DNA from 3 places in the Streptomyces sp. NPDC014676 genome. Region 2 is predicted to be linked to each of the others. Evidence: riboswitches for the same ligand, from Rfam matches in the RefSeq annotation. Region 2 holds a riboswitch; each other region holds the start of a gene.

What was found. Region 2 has a riboswitch for cyclic di-AMP ahead of ACF1DX_RS31480 (peptidoglycan DD-metalloendopeptidase family protein). Riboswitches for the same ligand answer to the same signal wherever they lie in the genome.
Positions count from the first base shown of each region.
Region 1: another riboswitch for cyclic di-AMP. It lies ahead of ACF1DX_RS12125 (M23 family metallopeptidase); the one in region 2 lies ahead of ACF1DX_RS31480 (peptidoglycan DD-metalloendopeptidase family protein).
Region 3: another riboswitch for cyclic di-AMP. It lies ahead of ACF1DX_RS07325 (NlpC/P60 family protein); the one in region 2 lies ahead of ACF1DX_RS31480 (peptidoglycan DD-metalloendopeptidase family protein).

Region 1 is NZ_JBIBZI010000003.1:780,355-786,871, reverse strand. Features, by position in the region: gene ACF1DX_RS12135 (M16 family metallopeptidase) at 1-833, shown strand, start outside; gene ACF1DX_RS12130 (pitrilysin family protein) at 830-2,218, shown strand; cyclic di-AMP (ydaO/yuaA leader) riboswitch at 2,419-2,583, shown strand; gene ACF1DX_RS12125 (M23 family metallopeptidase) at 2,596-3,369, shown strand; gene ACF1DX_RS12120 (GntR family transcriptional regulator) at 3,550-4,245, shown strand; gene ACF1DX_RS12115 (HPr family phosphocarrier protein) at 4,401-4,682, opposite strand; gene ACF1DX_RS12110 (GNAT family N-acetyltransferase) at 4,882-6,517, shown strand, end outside.
Region 2 is NZ_JBIBZI010000015.1:3,627-10,143, forward strand. Features, by position in the region: gene ACF1DX_RS31455 (aspartate aminotransferase family protein) at 1-227, shown strand, start outside; gene ACF1DX_RS31460 (helix-turn-helix domain-containing protein) at 303-926, shown strand; gene ACF1DX_RS31465 (DUF6126 family protein) at 923-1,051, shown strand; gene ACF1DX_RS31470 (tyrosine-protein phosphatase) at 1,072-1,869, opposite strand; gene ACF1DX_RS31475 (alpha-galactosidase) at 2,041-4,113, shown strand; cyclic di-AMP (ydaO/yuaA leader) riboswitch at 4,430-4,591, shown strand; gene ACF1DX_RS31480 (peptidoglycan DD-metalloendopeptidase family protein) at 4,596-5,525, shown strand; gene ACF1DX_RS31485 (SGNH/GDSL hydrolase family protein) at 5,731-6,516, shown strand.
Region 3 is NZ_JBIBZI010000002.1:641,461-647,977, reverse strand. Features, by position in the region: gene ACF1DX_RS07345 (PspC domain-containing protein) at 1-838, shown strand, start outside; gene ACF1DX_RS07340 (LuxR C-terminal-related transcriptional regulator) at 835-1,578, shown strand; gene ACF1DX_RS07335 (NlpC/P60 family protein) at 1,588-2,628, opposite strand; gene ACF1DX_RS07330 (hypothetical protein) at 3,005-3,358, shown strand; gene ACF1DX_RS07325 (NlpC/P60 family protein) at 3,580-4,752, opposite strand; cyclic di-AMP (ydaO/yuaA leader) riboswitch at 4,760-4,910, opposite strand; gene pcrA (DNA helicase PcrA) at 5,172-6,517, shown strand, end outside.

The DNA of each region.
Region 1 (6,517 bases), on a different contig from region 2:
ACGCGGCCACCCTGGAGGACGCCCGCCAGTTCTTCCGCACGTACTACGCGCCGAACAACGCCGTGCTCTCCGTCGTCGGCGACATCGACCCGGAGCGGACGCTCGCCTGGATCGAGAAGTACTTCGGCTCCATCCCGGGCCACGACGGCAAGCCCGCCCCGCGCGACGGTTCGCTGCCCGACGTCATCGGCGGGCAGCTCCGCGAGATCGTCGAGGAGGAGGTCCCCGCGCGTGCGCTGATGGCCGCCTACCGCCTGCCGGAGGACGGCACGCGCGCGTGCGACGCCGCCGACCTGGCGCTCACCGTCCTCGGCGGCGGCGAGTCCTCGCGGCTCTACAACCGGCTGGTACGGCGCGACCGCACGGCCGTGGCCGCCGGCTTCGGCCTGCTGCGGCTGGCCGGGGCGCCCTCCCTGGGCTGGCTGGACGTGAAGACGTCCGGCGACGTGGAGGTGCCGGTCATCGAGGCCGCCATCGACGAGGAGCTCGCCCGGTTCGCCGAGCAGGGCCCCACGGCCGAGGAGATGGAGCGCGCGCAGGCCCAGCTGGAGCGCGAGTGGCTGGACCGGCTCGGCACGGTCGCCGGCCGCGCCGACGAACTGTGCCGGTACGCCGTCCTGTTCGGCGACCCGCAGCTCGCCCTGACCGCCGTACAGCGCGTCCTGGAGGTGACGGCGGAGGAGGTGCGGGAGGTCGCCAAGGCCCGCCTGCGCCCCGACAACCGCGCGGTGCTCGTCTACGAGCCCGTCGCCCCGGAAGCCGGAGACGCCGAGGACACCGAGGAAGCCGCCGCAGCCGCCGGCACCGACGAGAACGAGGAGGCGGCGAAGTGACCGAGCTCGCCACGATGGACTTCCACCCGCAGCCGCAGGCGGGCGACGCCAAGCCCTGGGCCTTCCCGGCCCCCGAGCGCGGCACGCTCGACAACGGCCTGACCGTGCTGCGCTGCCACCGCCCCGGCCAGCAGGTCGTCGCCGTCGAGGTGCTCCTCGACGCGCCCCTGGAGGCCGAGCCGGCCGGCCTCGACGGTGTCGCCACGATCATGGCGCGGGCCTTCTCCGAGGGCACCGACAAGCACTCCGCCGAGGAGTTCGCCGCCGAGCTGGAGCGCTGCGGCGCCACCCTGGACGCGCACGCCGACCACCCCGGCGTCCGCCTCAGCCTGGAGGTCCCGGCCTCGCGGCTCACCAAGGGGCTCGGGCTGCTCGCCGACGCGCTCAGGGCGCCGGCGTTCGCCGACAGCGAGGTCGAGCGGCTGGTCCGCAACCGCCTCGACGAGATCCCGCACGAGCTGGCCAACCCCTCCCGCCGCGCCGCCAAGGAGCTCTCCAAGGAGCTGTTCCCGGCGAGTGCCCGTATGTCGCGTCCGCGCCAGGGCACCGAGGAGACGGTCGCCGGCATCGACTCCGCGGCCGTACGCGCCTTCTACGAGAAGCACGTCCGTCCCGCCACGGCGACCGCCGTGGTCGTCGGCGACCTCACCGGTATCGACCTGGACGCGCTGCTCGGCGACACGCTGGGCGCCTGGACCGGCTCCCCGGCGCAGCCGCGGCCCGTCCCGCCGGTGGTCGCCGACGACACCGGGCGCGTCGTGATCGTGGACCGTCCCGGCGCCGTCCAGACGCAGCTGCTGATCGGCCGTATCGGCGCGGACCGGCACGACCGGGTGTGGCCCGCGCAGGTGCTCGGCACGTACTGCCTCGGCGGCACCCTCACCTCCCGCCTGGACCGCGTGCTGCGCGAGGAGAAGGGCTACACCTACGGCGTGCGGGCGTTCGGACAGGTCCTCAGGTCCGCCCCGGACGGCACGGGTGCGGCGATGCTGGCCATCAGCGGCTCAGTGGACACGCCGAACACCGGCCCCGCTCTCGAGGACCTGTGGACGGTGCTGCGCACGCTCGCCGCGGAGGGGCTCACCGACGACGAGCGCGATGTCGCCGTGCAGAACCTCGTGGGCGTGGCGCCGCTCAAGTACGAGACCGCCGCGGCCGTCGCGAGCACCCTGGCCGACCAGGTCGAGCAGCACCTGCCCGACCACTACCAGGCCGACCTGTACCGGCAGTTGGCCGCGACCGGCACCGTGGAGGCCACCGCGGCCGTCGTGAACGCCTTCCCGGTGGACCGCCTGGTGACCGTCCTCGTCGGTGACGCGGCGCAGATCAAGGCGCCCGTCGAGGCCCTCGGTATCGGTGAAGTCACCGTCGTGACGGCCGAGTAGCGAGCCGCGAGGACGCACGCGCGGCGGGCCCTGGTGACACGAAAGTCACCAGGGCCCGCTTATGCCCGAATCGGGGCGGAAGTTGCCTGTCTGGCCTGTGGGATGCGCTACAAAACCCGTGATTCGTTTGAGGATCGGGAGACGGCCCGCTTAGCTTCGTCCGGGCTGTTCGTCGGGCAGTGCGCCGCATCCGCGGCACCGGACAGTCATCGCCGAGTCCCCCTGAGGCGCGAGCCGGGGGAGCCGGGGACCCACCGCAGTCCCTGGGGTGAATCGGACGCCCGCGCGTGTCGCGAGGGGGCCCGTAGGAGACCTTCCTGCTCCGAACCCGTCAGCTAACCCGGTAGGCGAGAGGGAAGGAAAGGACCAGCCTGTACATGGCGTTCACCCGCGCCCCGGGCAAGCACCGTCGTCCCGGCCGGACGCAGCGCGGCACCGCCCGCGTGGCGGGCGTCGCGGCGCTCACCACCACCGGCGTCGTCGGCTCCCTCGCGGCCCCCGCGCTCGCCGCCGAGCCCGCTGCCGCACAGACCGGCCTCACGCCCGTCGTCACCCTCGGCGACGCGGTCGCCGACCGGATCGACGCCCAGGCGGCCGCCCAGCACGAGGCCGCCCGGGAGGCGGCCGAGGCCGCCGCGCGCAAGGCCGCAGAGGAGGCCGCGCGCGAGAAGGCCGCCAAGGAGGCCGAGGAGGCCCGCGCGGAGAAGGAGCGCGCCGCGCGGGAGGCCGAGCGCGAGCGCCTCAACACCTTCGTCTCCCCGATCCCCGGCTCGTACGTCTCGACCGGTTACCAGGCCGGCAGCTCGCTGTGGTCCTCCGGCAGCCACACCGGTGTCGACTTCCACGCGGCGAGCGGCACCCCCGTCCAGTCGGTCGGCGTCGGCACCGTCGTCGAGGCCGGCTGGGGCGGCTCGTACGGCAACCAGGTCGTCATCAAGATGCACGACGGCACGTACACCCAGTACGGCCACCTGTCGTCCATCGGCGTCTCGGTGGGCCAGCAGGTGGCCGCCGGGCAGCAGATCGGCCTCTCCGGCGCCACCGGCAACGTCACGGGCGCGCACCTGCACTTCGAGGCCCGCACGGGCGCCGACTACGGCTCCGACCTCGACCCCGTCGCCTACCTCCGCGCGCACGGCGTGAACCTCTGACCCGCTCGCTTCCCGATGCCCCGGCTCCCCGAGCCGGGGCATCGGTGTTTCCGGGCGTCGCCTGTCCAAAAAATATGCATGGATTCCGGTCCGCCGTCGTGAATTCCCGCCGATTGCAATAGAGTCACGGAACACACGTCAATCGTCGACGTTTCACGGGGATTAAGCCGGAGGTTCGTCATGCGTATTCCCGCGCACTCGGTGTGCACGGCGATCCGGGACGACATCGTCGCGGGTGTCCACGAGCGCGGCGGCCGGCTCACCGAGGAAGTGCTCGCCCGCCGTTACGGTGTCTCCCGCGTTCCCGTCCGGGAGGCGCTGCGCACGCTGGAGGCCGAGGGATTCGTGGTGACCCGGCGGCACGCGGGCGCGTGCGTCGCGGAACCCACCGAGCAGGAGGCCGCCGACCTGCTGGAGATGCGCGTGCTCCTCGAGCCCCTCGGTGCCTCCCGCGCGGCCCAGCGCCGCACCGAGGCCCATCTGAAGGTGCTGCGCGGCCTGGTCCGGCTGGGGCAGGAACGCGCCCGCCAGGGCAACAGCGACGACCTGCGCTCCCTGAGCGGCTGGTTCCACGAGACGCTCGCCCAGGCCACCGGCAGTCCGGCACTGACCTCGGCACTGACCCAGCTGCGGCACAAGATCGCCTGGATGTACGCCACCGAGGGGCCGTCCGACCCCGTCGAGTACTGGGCGGAGCACGGCGCGATCGTGGACGCCGTGGCGCGCGGTGACGGCGACCGCGCGCGGTCCGTCACGGCGCTGCACACCGAGCGCGCGAGCGCCGGGCACCGCCTGCGTTTCGCCCCGGGCGCCGGCCGCGCGGACCGTGTGAGGAACTCGCAACATGCCGTAAACATGCCGAGCGTTCGGCATTAACACGGGTGCCGTATACAAAGAGGGAGCATTTCTCGGGGTTTATTCACGCTGCCCGTAAAAGGGGAAAGCTGCCCGCGGAAGGAAAAATCTGCCCGTGACGGGGGAAAGCGAAAGGCCCGCCCGGCGGTCCGGGCGGGCCTTTCGGCATGACGTCCTCAGACGGTCTCGGGGAGTTCCTCGAGACCCTCGGCGACCAGCTTCGCCAGACGGTCGAGGGCGGCGTCCGCGCCCTCGGCGTCGGACGCGAGGACGATCTCCTCGCCGCCCTGGGCGCCCAGGCTCAGGACAGCCAGCATGGAGGCCGCGTTGACGGGGTCGCCCCCGGCCTTGGCGATCGTCACCGGGACGCCTGCGGCCGTGGCGGCTCGGACGAAGATGGAGGCGGGGCGGGCGTGGAGACCCTCGGCCCAGCCGACGTTGACGCGGCGCTCAGCCATGTGTTGCTGCCCTTCGCTGTTCAGGGTTGTCTAGACCAGTTTCCCACATCGTGAAGCATGCCCGGAGCCTGCCGGGAGCGTGCCCGAAGGGGCCTTCGCTCCCGCTCCCGGCGGCAGCCGGACCGCGGCCTCGGCCCGGCTGTCGTCCACCACAGACTGCCTCGCGCCGTTGTCGTACGCGAGCCGTACTCTGGGGCCCATGCAGACCTCGTCGGACCGGCACGAGTATCCCGCTCACTGGGAGGCCGACGTGGTGCTGCGCGACGGCGGCACCGCGCGCATCCGCCCCATCACCGTCGATGACGCCGAGCGCCTGGTCAGCTTCTACGAGCAGGTGTCGGACGAGTCGAAGTACTACCGCTTCTTCGCGCCCTACCCTCGCCTGTCCGCCAAGGACGTCCACCGCTTCACGCACCACGACTTCGTGGACCGGGTGGGACTCGCGGCCACCATCGGCGGCGAGTTCATCGCCACCGTACGCTACGACCGGATCGGCGCCGACGGCACGCCCGCCTCGGCTCCGGCCGACGAGGCCGAGGTCGCCTTCCTCGTCCAGGACGCCCACCAGGGCCGGGGCGTCGCCTCCGCCCTCCTCGAACACATCGGCGCCGTCGCGCGGGAGCGCGGCATCCGCCGGTTCGCGGCCGAGGTGCTGCCCGCCAACAACAAGATGATCAAGGTGTTCACCGACGCCGGGTACACCCAGAAGCGCAGCTTCGAGGACGGTGTCGTCCGCCTGGAGTTCGGCCTCGAACCCACCGACCGCTCCATGGCCGTGCAGTACGCGCGCGAACAGCGCGCCGAGGCGCGCTCGGTGCAGCGGCTGCTCGCCCCCGGCTCGGTGGCCGTCGTCGGCGCCGGCCGCGCGCCCGGCGGCGTGGGCCGCAGCGTCCTCGACCACCTGCGGGACACCGGGTTCACCGGCCGGTTGTACGCCGTGAACAAGGCTCTGGGGGAAGGGGAGGAGGAGCTCGGCGGGGTGGCCGCGTTCCGCTCGGTGCGGGACATCGACGGGCCCGTCGACCTCGCGGTCGTCGCGGTGCCCGCCGAGCGGGTCCCCGAGATCGTCACCGAGTGCGGCGAGCACGGCGTGCAGGGGCTCGTCGTCGTCTCCGCCGGCTACGCCGAGTCCGGCCCCGACGGCCGCGAACGCCAGCGCGCCCTCGTACGGCAGGCACGCTCGTACGGCATGCGGATCATCGGCCCCAACGCCTTCGGCGTCATCAACACCTCCCCGGACGTCCGGCTGAACGCCTCGCTCGCCCCTCACATGCCCCGGCCGGGCCGGATCGGGCTGTTCGCCCAGTCCGGCGCCATCGGCGTCGCCCTGCTGTCCCGCCTGCACCGGCGCGGCGGCGGCGTCACCGGTGTCACGGGCGTGTCCACCTTCGTGTCGTCCGGCAACCGGGCCGACGTCTCCGGCAACGACGTCCTGCAGTACTGGTACGAGGACCCCGACACCGACGTCGTCCTGATGTACCTGGAGTCCATCGGCAACCCCCGCAAGTTCACCCGCCTCGCCCGCCGGACCGCGGCGGCGAAGCCGCTGGTCGTGGTCCAGGGCGCACGTCACGGAGCGGGGCCCCGGGGGCACGCCGTGCGGGCGACCCGGCTGCCCCACGCGACGGTGTCCGCGCTGCTGCGGCAGGCCGGGGTGATCCGCGTGGACACCATCACCGAGCTGGTCGACACGGGCCTGCTGCTCGCCCGCCAGCCCCTGCCGGCCGGACCCCGGGTGGCGATCCTCGGCAACTCCGAGTCCCTGGGCCTGCTCACCTACGACGCCTGCCTCGCCGAAGGCCTGCGTCCGCATCCCCCGCTGGACCTCACCACCG
Region 2 (6,517 bases):
TCGCGCAGATGGTGGTCGTGCCGCTGCTGCAACGGCACCGCATCCTCACCCAGGTCTCCGGCGACCACCTGGAGGTGATCAAACTGATCCCGCCGCTGATCATCGACGAGGAGGACGTCAACCGGTTCGTGGAGGCCTTCACCGCGGTGATGGACGACGCGCACGACGGCGGCCTGGTGTGGGAGTTCGGCAGGACGCTGGTGCGACAGGCGGTGACCGACCGCTGACCTTCGCACCCGTGCCGGGTTTGCCTCCGAGGCAAGAAAATTGCCCGTGGGGCAAATCCGGGGCTCAATGGAGACATGAGCTCCTCCGAGACCGGACCGCCGGCCGAACCGGCCGACGCGCTCCCCGCGGTCGCGCCGCGGCTGCGCGCCCTGCGGCGGCGGGCCTCCCTCACGCTGGAGGCCGCCGCCCGCGACGCGGGTCTGTCGCCCGCCCATCTCTCCCGGCTGGAGACCGGACAGCGCCAGCCCTCGCTGCCGATGCTGCTCTCCCTCGCCCGTATCTACGGTACGACCGTCTCCGAGCTGCTCGGTGAGTCGGCCGCCGACCGGGACGCCGTGGTGCGCGCCGCCGACATGGAGTCCACGGCGGCGGGCGGCTGGACGTACTGGCAGGCCGGTGCCGCAGGGCGCGGCATGCAGGCCCTGCGGGTCCGTGTGCCGCACGGCTCCCAGGGCGACATCGTGCGCGTCCACGCCGGCGAGGAATGGCTGTACGTCCTCAAGGGGCGGCTGCGGCTGCGCCTCGGGGACGCCCTGCACCGGCTCGCCCCGGGCGACAGCGCGCACTTCGACTCGCTGACCCCGCACCGCATCGCCGCCGCCGACCCCGACGGGGTCGAGCTGCTGTTCGTCCACACCCTGCTGCAGAGTCCCACGGCCGCGCTGTGCCTGGGCCCGATCCACGGAGAAGCGACATGACCGGCAAAGACATGGAAGAGAAGTTCCCCCGGGCCCTGTGGGTGCGGCTGTTCATCTACATCGTGGTGGGACACCTCTTCGCGGCCTTCATCTATTTCCTCTTCGAGATCGCTCCGAAGAAGTAGACGCCCGCCCCGGGCCCGCCTCAGTCGAGCAGCCGCTCGCGCAGCCGCTCCCGGGTCCCGGGCGTGAGCCCGAGCGCCTGCTCCAGGTACGGGTCCACACCGCCCCAGGTCTCCTCGATGGTCTCGAAGGCCGCCGACAGGTACTCCTCGCGCGCGTCGAACAGCGGGCTGAGCAGCTCCATGACCTCGGGGGAGTAGGCCGAGGCGGAGCTGCCGCTGCGCCGCACCTTGTAGCGGCGGTGCTTGGCGTTGGACTTCAGGTAGTCGTCGACGATCGCGTCGCGCTCGACGCCCACCGCGAGCAGCGTCACCGCCACCGACAGCCCTGCGCGGTCCTTGCCGGCCGCGCAGTGCATCAGCGCGGGAACGCTGTCCTCGGCGAGCGAGCGCAGCACCCGGGAGTGCTCGGCGGTGCGCTCCTTGATGATCATCCGGTAGGAGCCGATCATCCGGTCCGCGCCCTTGCCGTCCGCGAGGATCGAGCGAAGCTGCTCCAGATCGCCGTCGCGGACCATCTTCCAGAACTCGGCGCCGTCGGCCGGGTCGCTGAGCGGCAGGTTCACGTTGCGCACGCCCGGCAGCGCGACGTCCGGCCCCTCCAGCCTCTGGTCGGCCGCGTTGCGGAAGTCGAAGACCGTGTGCAGTCCGAGCGAGGACAGGAAGGCGGTGTCCTCGGCGGTCGCGTGGGCGAGATGACCGCTGCGGAACAGCACACCGTGCCGCACCCGCCTGCCGTCGACGGTCGGCAGTCCGCCCACGTCGCGGAAGTTGCGTACTCCGGCCAGCTCGGGTTCGGTCGACGGCACCTGCTGCGTCACGAAGGACTCCTCCCGCTCGACGCCGCCGGCGGGGCTCGCCGACGGGCACGGGTCGACGATACGACATGCCTGCCTGGGGCAATGAGTTGTCCACAGGCATTGCCCGACGGCCCCCGTGCCCCCGATGATGTTGGTGTCTGATCGCATCTGTTCGGGTCTGTTGGAGGTTCGGTGACGCAGGTCTCCCAAGACGGTCGTACATGGCTCCTGTCGGGGCCGGCCAGCGGCTACGCGCTCCATGTCACGGACCGCGACGAGCTGGTGCATCTGCACTGGGGCCCGAGGATCGCGCTCGCCGACGCGGAGGCCCTCGCCGCGCGCCCGCTGCCGGACGACTGGCCGTTCGAGTCCCGCCTGGACGGGCGCGAGGAGTACCCGGTCGAGGGCGGCCCCCGCTTCGTGAGGCCCGCCCTGTCCGTACGCACCGCCGACGGGCGGCGCGGCACCGAGTGGGTCTTCGACGGCCACGAGACCGGCGACGGCGAACTCCGCCTCCGCTTCCGCGACGGCGGGCTGACCGTGACCCTGCACTACCGGATGCGCGACGACGTGATCGAACGCTGGGTGACCCTGCACAACCGGGGACCCGCGGTCGAGCTCCTGCGCGCCGACTCCGCCACCTGGACCCTGCCCGAGCGCGAGCACTGGCGGCTGTCCCAGCTCCACGGCCGCTGGGCCGCCGAGTCCCGGCTGACCCGATCCCCGCTCACCTACGGCGAGAAGGTCATCGGCAGCCGCCGCGGCCACACCGGACACCAGCACCTGCCCTGGGTCGCGCTCGACACCGACGCGACCGAGGAACGCGGAGAGGTCTACGGCTGCGCCCTCGGCTGGTCCGGCTCCTGGCGCGTCTCGGTCGCCCGACTCCCCGACGCACGCGTGCAGATCACCGGCGGCGCGGGACACGACGACTCCGGCCTGCTGATGCTGGGCACGGAGGAGACGTACGTCACACCGGTCTTCGCCGGTCTGTGGAGCGACGGCGGCTTCGGCGGCGCCAGCCGCGCCTGGCACGCCTACCAGCGGACGTACGTCGTCCCGGACGCGGACCGGGACCGGCCCGTGCTGTTCAACTCCTGGGAGGCCACCGGATTCGACATCTCGGAGGAGCGGCAGCGGGGACTCGCGGCGCGGGCCGCCGCGATGGGCGTCGAACTGTTCGTGGTCGACGACGGCTGGTTCGGGGCGCGGACGAGCGACCGGGCCGGGCTCGGCGACTGGACGCCCAACCCCGACCGCTTCCCCGGCGGCCTGAAACCCCTCGCCGACCATGTGCACGGGCTCGGGATGGAGTTCGGCATCTGGGTAGAGCCGGAGATGGTCAACCCCGACAGCGACCTGTACCGCGCGCACCCCGACTGGGTGCAGTTCCAGCCGGGCCGCCGGCGCACGGAGTACCGCAACCAGCTCGTGCTCAACCTCGCGCGCGACGACGTGCGGGAGTACCTCTGGGAGCGGCTCGACGGACTGCTCTCCAGCGCTCCCATCGACTACGTGAAGTGGGACTTCAACCGCTCCTCCACCGACGCCGGATGGCCGGACGACCCGTACCCGCAGCGGCTGTGGACCGACCATGTGCGCGGCCTGTACGCGCTGCTGGACCGGCTGCGGGCGGCCCATCCGGGCGTGGCCTTCGAGTCCTGCTCGGGCGGCGGCGGCCGGATCGACCTGGGGATCCTCTCCCGTACCGACCAGGTGTGGACCTCGGACAACACCGACCCGCTCGACCGGCTCGCCATCCAGCACGGCTTCAGCCAGATCCACCCGGCCCGGGTGATGGCCGCCTGGGTCACCGACAGCCCGAACGCGATGCTCAACGGACGGGTCAGCTCGCTGCGCTTCCGGTTCGTCAGCGCCATGGCCGGGGTGCTCGGCGTCGGCGGAGACCTCGCGCGGTGGACCGGGGAGGAACTCGCCGAGGCGCGGGAGTGGGTCGCGCTCTACAAGGAGATCCGGCCCGTCGTCCAGCGCGGCGACCTGTACCGGCTGCGCCCTCCGGAGGGCGGACTGAGCGCGGTGCAGTACGTCCTCGGCGACGAGACCGTCGTCCTCGCCTGCCTCCAGGCGCAGCACCACGGAGAGCCCGTCCCGGCCCTCCGGCTGCGCGGCCTCGACCCGGAGGCGTCGTACGAATGCCGCGAAACCGGCGAAACGTACCGAGGTGCCCTCCTGCTGCATCACGGGCTGCGCACCGGTCTGCGAGGAGATCTGGACGCCGCGGTGGTGCGGCTGCGGCGCCTGTGATCCGATGATTAGGGCGTTCTGTCCGATTAGGGCGGTTCGCCATAACGTGCCCCGAAAGAAAGGGGGATGGGGAAGGGGCGCGTGAGCAGCGTCATATCCGTGACGATGCGTTGTCGCCATGCTCACGTAATTCCATGGAACGACAAGGGAATTCGCGGGGGAAAGGGAATCCCGGCTGACGCTCGGTGACGTCAATTCCCCCTTTGGATCACGGAAAAGCGCGTTCGCGGTGAACCTCGCGCTTGTCCCCTCGCGTCCGGGTCGCTTACGTTCGCCACCGATCCGGACGGACGCCCAATCCTGCCGCCGCCCGGAGCCCGTACCCACACCGACCCGTGTACGGCAGGAGCGGGGGACCCACAGGTACCACTGCCTGTTCCGGTTCCCGGAACGGCTTGGGGTTAAGCCGCGTGACAACGCGGCCGGGCATCTCCAGCCCGAACCCGACAGCTCACCTCGCAGGCGCCGGAGAGGAATTCGACATGCCCGCGAAGGGTAAGCACCGCCGTACCAAGACCCAGCGTCTCACCCGCTCCATCGCCGTCGCCGGAACCGGTGGCGCCGCACTCGCCCTGCCGCTTCTCGGCGCCACCGGCGCGCACGCCGCCACGCCGCAGGCCGCCCCCGAAAAGGCCGTCCAGTCCCTTTCCGCCGCCGGCCAGGAGACCGTCGCCGAAAAGGGCGACGAGGCCCGCACGTACACCGTGAAGGCCGGCGACTACCTCGCCAAGATCGCCGAGACGGAGCACGTCGACGGTGGCTGGAAGCAGCTCTACACGGACAACCGGCAGGCCATCGGCGACGACCCGTCGCTCATCCACCCCGGCCTGAAGCTCTCCGTCGACGGCACGGCCGCCACGGGCGCGCCGGAGGAGCCGGCCGCCCCGGCGGCCCCGCAGGCCCAGGAGCAGGAGGCCGAGCAGCCGGCGGAGCAGCCCGCCGAGCAGCCCCCCTCGGACGCCTCCGCCCAGACCACGAGCACCGACCAGGCCGCGAGCGCCTCCGGTTACAGCTCCCCGGTGCCCGGCGCCGGGCTCGGCACCGCCTACAAGGTGGCCGGCAGCATGTGGTCCAGCGGCTATCACACCGGCGTCGACTTCGCCGTCCCGACCGGCACCTCCCTGAAGGCCGTCGGCGCGGGCACCGTCGTCTCCGCGGGCTGGGCCGGCGCGTACGGCAACCAGGTCGTCGTCAAGCTCGACGACGGCCACTACGCCCAGTACGCCCACCTGTCCGCGCTCTCCGTCTCGGCCGGCCAGACCGTGACCGGCGGCCAGCAGGTCGGCCTCTCCGGCTCGACCGGCAACTCGACCGGTCCGCACCTGCACTTCGAGATCCGCACCACCCCGGACTACGGCTCGGACGTGGACCCGGTCGCCTACCTCAGCTCGAAGGGCGTCTCCATCGGCTGACCCCCGCGGCGACCTTCCCGACACGCGCGCCGAAGGCCGGACCCCGATCCCCGGGGCCGGCCTTCGGCGTATTCCGGAGTTGGCCAACATTTTGAGAGTGTCTTATCTCACCGTGCGTCAACCCGTCCTTACGGTCGCGTAGGTCACATTCGAAGGTGAATCATGAGCGGCTGTGGCAGACGATTCGAAGAGTGACAGCAGAGCAGTGATCGGGTCGTACGTGGCGGTGGGGGACAGCTTCACCGAGGGCGTCGGCGACCCCGGCCCCGACGGGGCGTTCGTCGGCTGGGCCGACCGGTTCGCCGTGCTCCTCGCGGACCTCCGGCCCGAGGGCGACTTCGAGTACACCAACCTCGCCGTACGCGGAAAACTGCTGGACCAGATCGTGGCGGACCAACTGCCGAGGGCGGTCGAACTCGCCCCCGACCTGGTCTCGTTCTGCGCGGGCGGCAACGACATCCTCCGCCCGGGCAGCGACCCGGACGAGGTGGCCGAGCGGTTCGAGCGGGCGATCGCCGCGCTCACGGCCGTATCGGGAACAGTGATGGTGACCACCGGGTTCGACACGCGCGGCGTCCCCCTGCTGAAACATCTGCGCGGCAAGATCGCGACGTACAACATGCACGTACGGGCCGTCGCCGACCGCTACGGCTGCCCCGTGCTCGACCTGTGGTCCCTCAAGAGCGTCCAGGACCGCAGGGCCTGGGACGCCGACCGGCTGCACCTGTCGCCGGAGGGACACACCCGCGTCGCGCTCCGCGCCGGGCAGACCCTCGGCCTGGACGTCCCCGCCGATCCGGAACAGCCCTGGCCGCCCCTGCCGCCCCGCGGCACCCTCGACATCCGGCGGGACGACGTCCACTGGGCCCGCGAGTACCTGGTGCCGTGGATCGGCCGCCGGCTGCGCGGGGAGTCCTCCGGCGACCACGTGATCGCCAAGGGGACGCTGTCGCCGGACGACATCAAGGTACGGATCGCCGCGGTGGCGTGAG
Region 3 (6,517 bases), on a different contig from region 2:
GGACAACGCCCGCCGGGCCCGCTGGATGGAGGTCGGCCGCCGCCGGCGCACGGTCACGCTGCTGCGGGCCGGGGCCGGAGTGCTCCTGGTGACGGCGGGCGCCTCGGGCATCTTCGTCCTGCGGGGCTCCGGCAGCCACCTCGGCTCGGTGCTCCAGGCGGCCCTCGCGGTCCTCGTCGGCATCACCCTCCTCGCCGGCCCCTACCTCGTACGCATGACCCAGGACCTCTCCGAGGAGCGCCTGATGCGCATCCGGGCGCAGGAACGCGCGGAGGTCGCCGCCCACGTCCACGACTCGGTGCTGCACACCCTCACCCTGATCCAGCGCAACGCGGACAACGCGGGCGAGGTGCGCCGTCTGGCCCGGGCCCAGGAGCGCGACCTGCGGGCCTGGCTCTACAAGCCGGAGGGCAACGGCAAGGACGAGGACGAGGAACCCGCCACCCTCGCCGAGGCGGTGAAGCGCAACGCCGCCGAGGTGGAGGACAAGCACGGCGTCCCCCTCGAGGTGGTCGTCGTCGGCGACTGCCCGCTCGACGAGAGAATCGGCGCACAGATGCAGGCCGCGCGCGAAGCGATGGTCAACGCCGCCAAGTACGGTGGCGAGGGAGGCGCGGTGCAGGTCTACGCCGAAGTCGAGGGGAGGACGGTCTTCGTGTCCGTCCGGGACCGCGGCCCCGGCTTCGACCTGGACTCGATACCCGCCGACCGCATGGGCGTCAGAGAATCGATCATCGGCCGCATGGAGCGCAACGGGGGCACGGCGCGGCTGCGCGCGGTGCCGGACGGCGGCACGGAGGTCGAGATGGAGATGGAGAGGGCGGAGAAGACGTCATGAGCGAGCCGACCGAGGCGAACGGAACGACGGGACCGGCACAGGGCGCCGCGTCCGCGGAGTCGGCCGGCGGCAGCGCCGGGCGTCATGTGCGGGTGGTCCTCGTCGACGATCACCGCATGTTCCGCACGGGTGTCCAGGCGGAGATAGGGCAGACCGCGCAGACGGGTGTCGAGGTGGTCGGTGAGGCCGCCGACGTCGACCAGGCGGTCACGGTCATCACCGCGACCCGGCCCGAGGTGGTCCTGCTCGACGTGCACCTGCCCGGTGGCGGCGGCGTCGAGGTGCTGCGCCGCTGCGCCCCGTTGATGGGCGACGCCGAGCAGCCGGTCCGCTTCCTCGCCCTGTCCGTGTCGGACGCGGCGGAGGACGTGATCGGCGTGATCCGCGGCGGTGCCCGTGGCTACGTGACCAAGACGATCACCGGGACCGATCTGGTCGACTCGATCTTCCGGGTCCAGGAGGGGGACGCCGTCTTCTCCCCCCGCCTGGCCGGCTTCGTCCTGGACGCCTTCGCCTCGACCGACGCCCCGCCGGTCGACGAGGACATGGACCGCCTCACCCAGCGCGAGCGGGAGGTCCTGCGGCTGATCGCCCGCGGCTACGCCTACAAGGAGATCGCCAAGCAGCTCTTCATCTCGGTGAAGACGGTCGAGTCCCACGTCTCGGCGGTCCTGCGCAAGCTCCAGCTCTCCAACCGCCACGAACTGACCCGCTGGGCGACGGCGCGGCGGCTGGTCTGAACGGGCCGTTCAGACCACGCGCGCGGCGCCCGCGAAGGGCATCTCGTCGATCGGGGCCACGCGGACCGGGGCCGAGGGGTTCGGGGCGTGGATCATGCGGCCGTCGCCGATGTAGAGGCCGACGTGGCTGATGCCGGAGTAGAAGAAGACGAGGTCGCCGGGGAGGAGTGCGGAGCGGGGGACGCGGCGGCCGGCGTCGATCTGGGCGTAGGAGGTGCGGGGCAGGGAGACACCGGCGGAGCGGTACGCGGCCTGGACGAGGCCCGAGCAGTCGAAGGCGTCCGGGCCGGTCGCGCCCCAGACGTAGGGGCTGCCGAGCTTGGCGTAGGCGTAGGAGACGGCCTGCGCCGCGCGGGGGCCGGGAGCCGCCAGAGCGGCGTCCCGGGCGTCCGTCGAGGAGTGCGGGGCGCGGTCGGTTCCGTCGGTGAGCCCCGCGCGTTGCCCGGGGGTCAGCCGGGACAGCAGCCGGCGGGCGGCGGTCAGCTTGGTGTCGATCGTCTTCTGGTGCCGCTGGAGTTCGGCGCGGCGGGACGTCAGCGATGTCACCTCGACCCGTGCGGCGCCGCGCAACCGCTCGATCTCCCGGAGTTGTGCGCGTACGTGCCCCACCGCCGCCTGCCGGCGGCTGCCGGCCCGTTCGGCGAGCGCGGCGCCGTCCAGATAGCCGTCGGGGTCCTCGGAGAGGAAGAGCTGCAGGGCGGGGTCGAGGCCGCCGCCGCGGTACTGCGCCGCGGCGACCGTGCCCAGGGCGTCCCGCGCGGAGTCGAGCCGGTCCTTCCTGCGGGCCGCCTCGTCCTGCAGATCGCGCAGCCGCCGCTGGGCCGACTCGGCCTTCTCCTTGGCTCCGTTGTACTTCTCGGTGGCGGTCTCCGCCTCCCGGTAGAGCCTGTCGACCTCGGCCTTGACCTGGCCCGGTGTCAGCCGCGGTTCGGCGTGTCCCGCCCCGTCGAAGCCGGTCGCGGTGGCCGCGCCGGCGAGGGCGAGGGCGGTGGCCGCGCGGGCCGTGGTGCCGCCCGGGACACGCTGCCGGGTCCTGCGGTGCGCTGCCACCTGGATTTCCGTCCTTTCCGACTTTCCGACTTTCCGACGACCGCGCGGAGCGGACTGCCGTCCGGTGGTCCGGCGGCGGGGGTGCGCAGGGGAGCCGTCCGCCGCCGGACCTTCTCGGCGGTGGTGTCCGGCCGCCGCCCCTGGACCGGGCGGCGGTGGAGAGCCGGTCACCTGGAGGAGGACGCTAGGCCCGGCCGTGCGGCCCCGGTGACGGGTTGTGCGGAAGTGATGTGAGCGGACCGTCGGGTGACCGTAAGTGACAGATGCCCTGCTCCGACTTCATCGTCTTCACTCAAAGTGATGACCGATATGGCGGAGGAGGGACGGATGAGGGTGCCGGAGTGCTAGGAGGCGGCTATGGCTAGGCTCCGGCCTCATGGACGTACTCATCCACCTCTTCGTCGGTCTGCACATCATCGGCATCGCGTCGCTCCTCGGCGGCTTCCTCACCCAGATGAAGGCGATGGGCGCGGGCACCGCCCGGTTCGTCCCCGCGATGCTGCACGGCGCGCTGACGATGCTGGTCACCGGTGTGGTCCTGGTCGGCCTCAACCAGGCCCAGGACTACTCCGTCGACAACATCAAGATCGGCGTGAAGCTGGCCCTGCTGATCGTGATCCTCGGCCTGGTGTACGTGAAGCGGGACGACGAGAAGGTGGACAAGGGCCTGTTCGGCCTGGTCGGACTGCTGACCGTGACGAACGTCTTCATCGCGGTGCTGTGGACCTGACCTCCGCTCCACGGACCCGGACGTGACCGCGGCCCACGACAGGACGCGTCCCGGGCTCCCGGGCCCAGGGGACGCCGGCGGCGGTGGACGCGGACAGCGCCACCGCCGCCGGCGTTTCCCAGGGGGAGCGCGGGCGACCGGCGCCGCGTGCCGTGGCGCGGACCGGCACGGAAAAGGGGCGGGGACGACGCCGGAGGACCGTCCCCGCCCCTTCCGGGCGGTCAGGCGGGGCGCACCACGCTGTGGATCGAGGACTCGCCGTCGTAGTAGATCGACTCCTCGCGGACGTACGTGCCGGGCTTCGGCGCGTGGATCATCATCCCGTTGCCGATGTAGATCCCCACGTGGGTGACGTCGTCGTAGAAGAACACCAGGTCACCGGGCCGGGCCTGGGAGACGGGGACCGTCGTGCCCGCGTTCACCTGGTCGTAGGTGGTGCGCGGAACGGTGACGCCGGCGGCCTTCCAGGCGGCCTGGGTGAGGCCGGAGCAGTCGTAGGAGCCGGGGCCGGTGGCGCCCCAGACGTACGGCTTGCCGATCTGCGCGCGGGCGAAGGCGAGGGCCTTCTCGGCCTTGGTGGTGTACGAGGAGTCCGTCGACGGTGAGGTGGTCGAGCCGGAGGTGCCGCCCGCCGAGGTACCGCCGTCCTGCTGAGCGGTGGCGGCCTCCTCCTGCGCCTTCTGCCGCTCCGCCTGCTGCCGGGCGAGCTCGGCGGCCTTGCGGGCGGCCTCCTCCTGCTTCTCCTTCTCGATCGCCGCGAGCCGTGCCTTCTCCTCGGCGGTCAGCTTCGCCATCAGCTCGCGCGCGTCGGTGAGCTTCTTCTGGACGGTGGCCTTGGCCGTCTTCAGGTCGCCCTGGGTCTCGGTGAGCGTCTGAAGGCTCTCGGTGGCCTCCTGGCGCTTCTGCATCGTCTCGGACTGCTGGGTGACGTAGTCGTCGACCGCTTCCTTCTGGCGGCCGGTCATCCGGTCCATCACCTGGCGCTGGTCGAAGATGTCCTGCGGCGTGTCCGCGAGCAGGAAGGTCGCGGTGTCGGGGACGCCGGCACCGGTCCGGTACTGGGCGGCGGCGAAGGAACCCAGCTCCGCCCGCGCCTCGTTGAGCTTCTGGGTGCGCTTGGCCACGTCGTCGAGGAGCGTGTCCACCTGCTTGCGCTGCTTCGCGGTCTTCTCCTTGGCCGCGTTGTACTTCTCGGTCGCCGACTCCGCCTGGCGGTAGAGGTCGCCGACCTTCTTCTCGACCTCCTCCAGGCTCGGCCTGCCGTCGTCGGAGGGGGCGGCGGTGGCCGTCTGGGACAGCAGGGCCACGGAGGTCAGGGCGGCCGTGGCGAGGGCCGGGGTCCGTATGCCTGCCACGCGCGTGCCGGGGGTGCGCGACTTGCGGTGCGACGCCAAGGGAGGCGACTCCTTCCAAAGCTCCGCCTACCGGGTTAGCTGTCGGGTTCGGGCGGCTTGCTCGGAAGGGTTGCCCTACGGCCGCTCCGCGAGGGAGTGGGCCGATTCACCCCATGGTCTCGGTGGGTCCCCGGCTCCGGCTGCCGCGGGGGCAGTGACGGACTCGGCGGGGGCCGCGCGGCCCGGCGGGGTTCGCCGGTGGGGGTCGTACGGCCCGCCCGCACCGTAGCCAACCGGTGTGGCCCCTGTGAAGGTTGATGGGTGATATGCCCGATACATTTTCGTGACCTTGCGTGCGGGGTCACCCAGGGTGATGGGGTGGTTCTGGAGGGTGTGCGCCCCGTCCCGGCCGCCGGATTCCGGGGATGTTCCCGGGGTGGCCCCGGGTTGTCGGTGGGGCGCCCTAGACTCGGAGAGCGATGAGCAGCCTCTTTGACGACAGCTTCCTGGCGGACCTCCAGGCCCAGCGGGGCCCCGAGGGCGAGCCCCCGCCACCGCCCGAGGACGAGTACGTGCCGGAGCAGATCCCGGACGACCTGTTCGGCGGGAAGTTCGACGTGCCGCCGGACCGGGACGCCTACTACCGCGACGGCGCCCCGCGCCCGGTGATCGACGCCGCCGCGCTGCTGGAGGGGCTGAACGACAACCAGCGCGCCGCCGTGGTGCACTCCGGTTCCCCGCTGCTCATCGTGGCCGGCGCCGGTTCCGGCAAGACCCGTGTGCTCACCCACCGCATCGCCCACCTGCTGGCCGAGCGGCACGTCCATCCGGGCCAGATCCTCGCGATCACCTTCACCAACAAGGCCGCGGGCGAGATGAAGGAGCGCGTCGAGCAGCTCGTCGGCCCGCGCGCGGGCGCCATGTGGGTCATGACGTTCCACAGCGCGTGCGTGCGCATCCTGCGCCGCGAGAGCAAGAGGCTCGGCTTCACCTCGTCGTTCTCGATCTACGACGCCGCCGACTCCAAGCGTCTGATGGCCCTGGTCTGCCGTGACCTGGAGCTCGACCCCAAGCGTTTCCCGCCGAAGTCCTTCAGCGCCAAGATCAGCAACCTGAAGAACGAGCTGATCGACGAGGAGGACTTCGCCGCCCGGGCCGCCGACGGCTTCGAGAAGACCCTCGCCCAGGCCTACGCGCTCTACCAGTCGCGGCTGCGGGAGGCCAACGCCCTCGACTTCGACGACCTGATCATGACGACGGTCAACCTGCTGCGCGCCTTCCCGGACGTCGCCGAGCACTACCGCCGCCGCTTCCGGCACGTCATGGTCGACGAGTACCAGGACACCAACCACGCCCAGTACGCGCTGGTCCGCGAGCTCGTCGGCACCTCCGAGCACCCCGCCGGCACACCGTCCGAGCCCGAGGTGCCGCCCGCCGAGCTGTGCGTGGTGGGCGACGCCGACCAGTCGATCTACGCCTTCCGCGGTGCGACGATCCGCAACATCCTCCAGTTCGAGGAGGACTACCCGGACGCGACCACGATCCTGCTGGAGCAGAACTACCGCTCCACGCAGACCATCCTGAGCGCCGCCAACGCCGTCATCGAGCGCAACGAGTCGCGGCGTCCCAAGAACCTGTGGACCAACGCCGGCGCGGGCGCGCGGATCACCGGGTACGTCGCGGACACCGAGCACGACGAGGCCCAGTTCGTCGCCGACGAGATAGACCGCCTCACCGACGCGGGCGAGGCCAAGGCGGGCGACGTCGCCGTCTTCTACCGGACCAACGCCCAGTCCCGCGTCTTCGAGGAGATCTTCATCCGCGT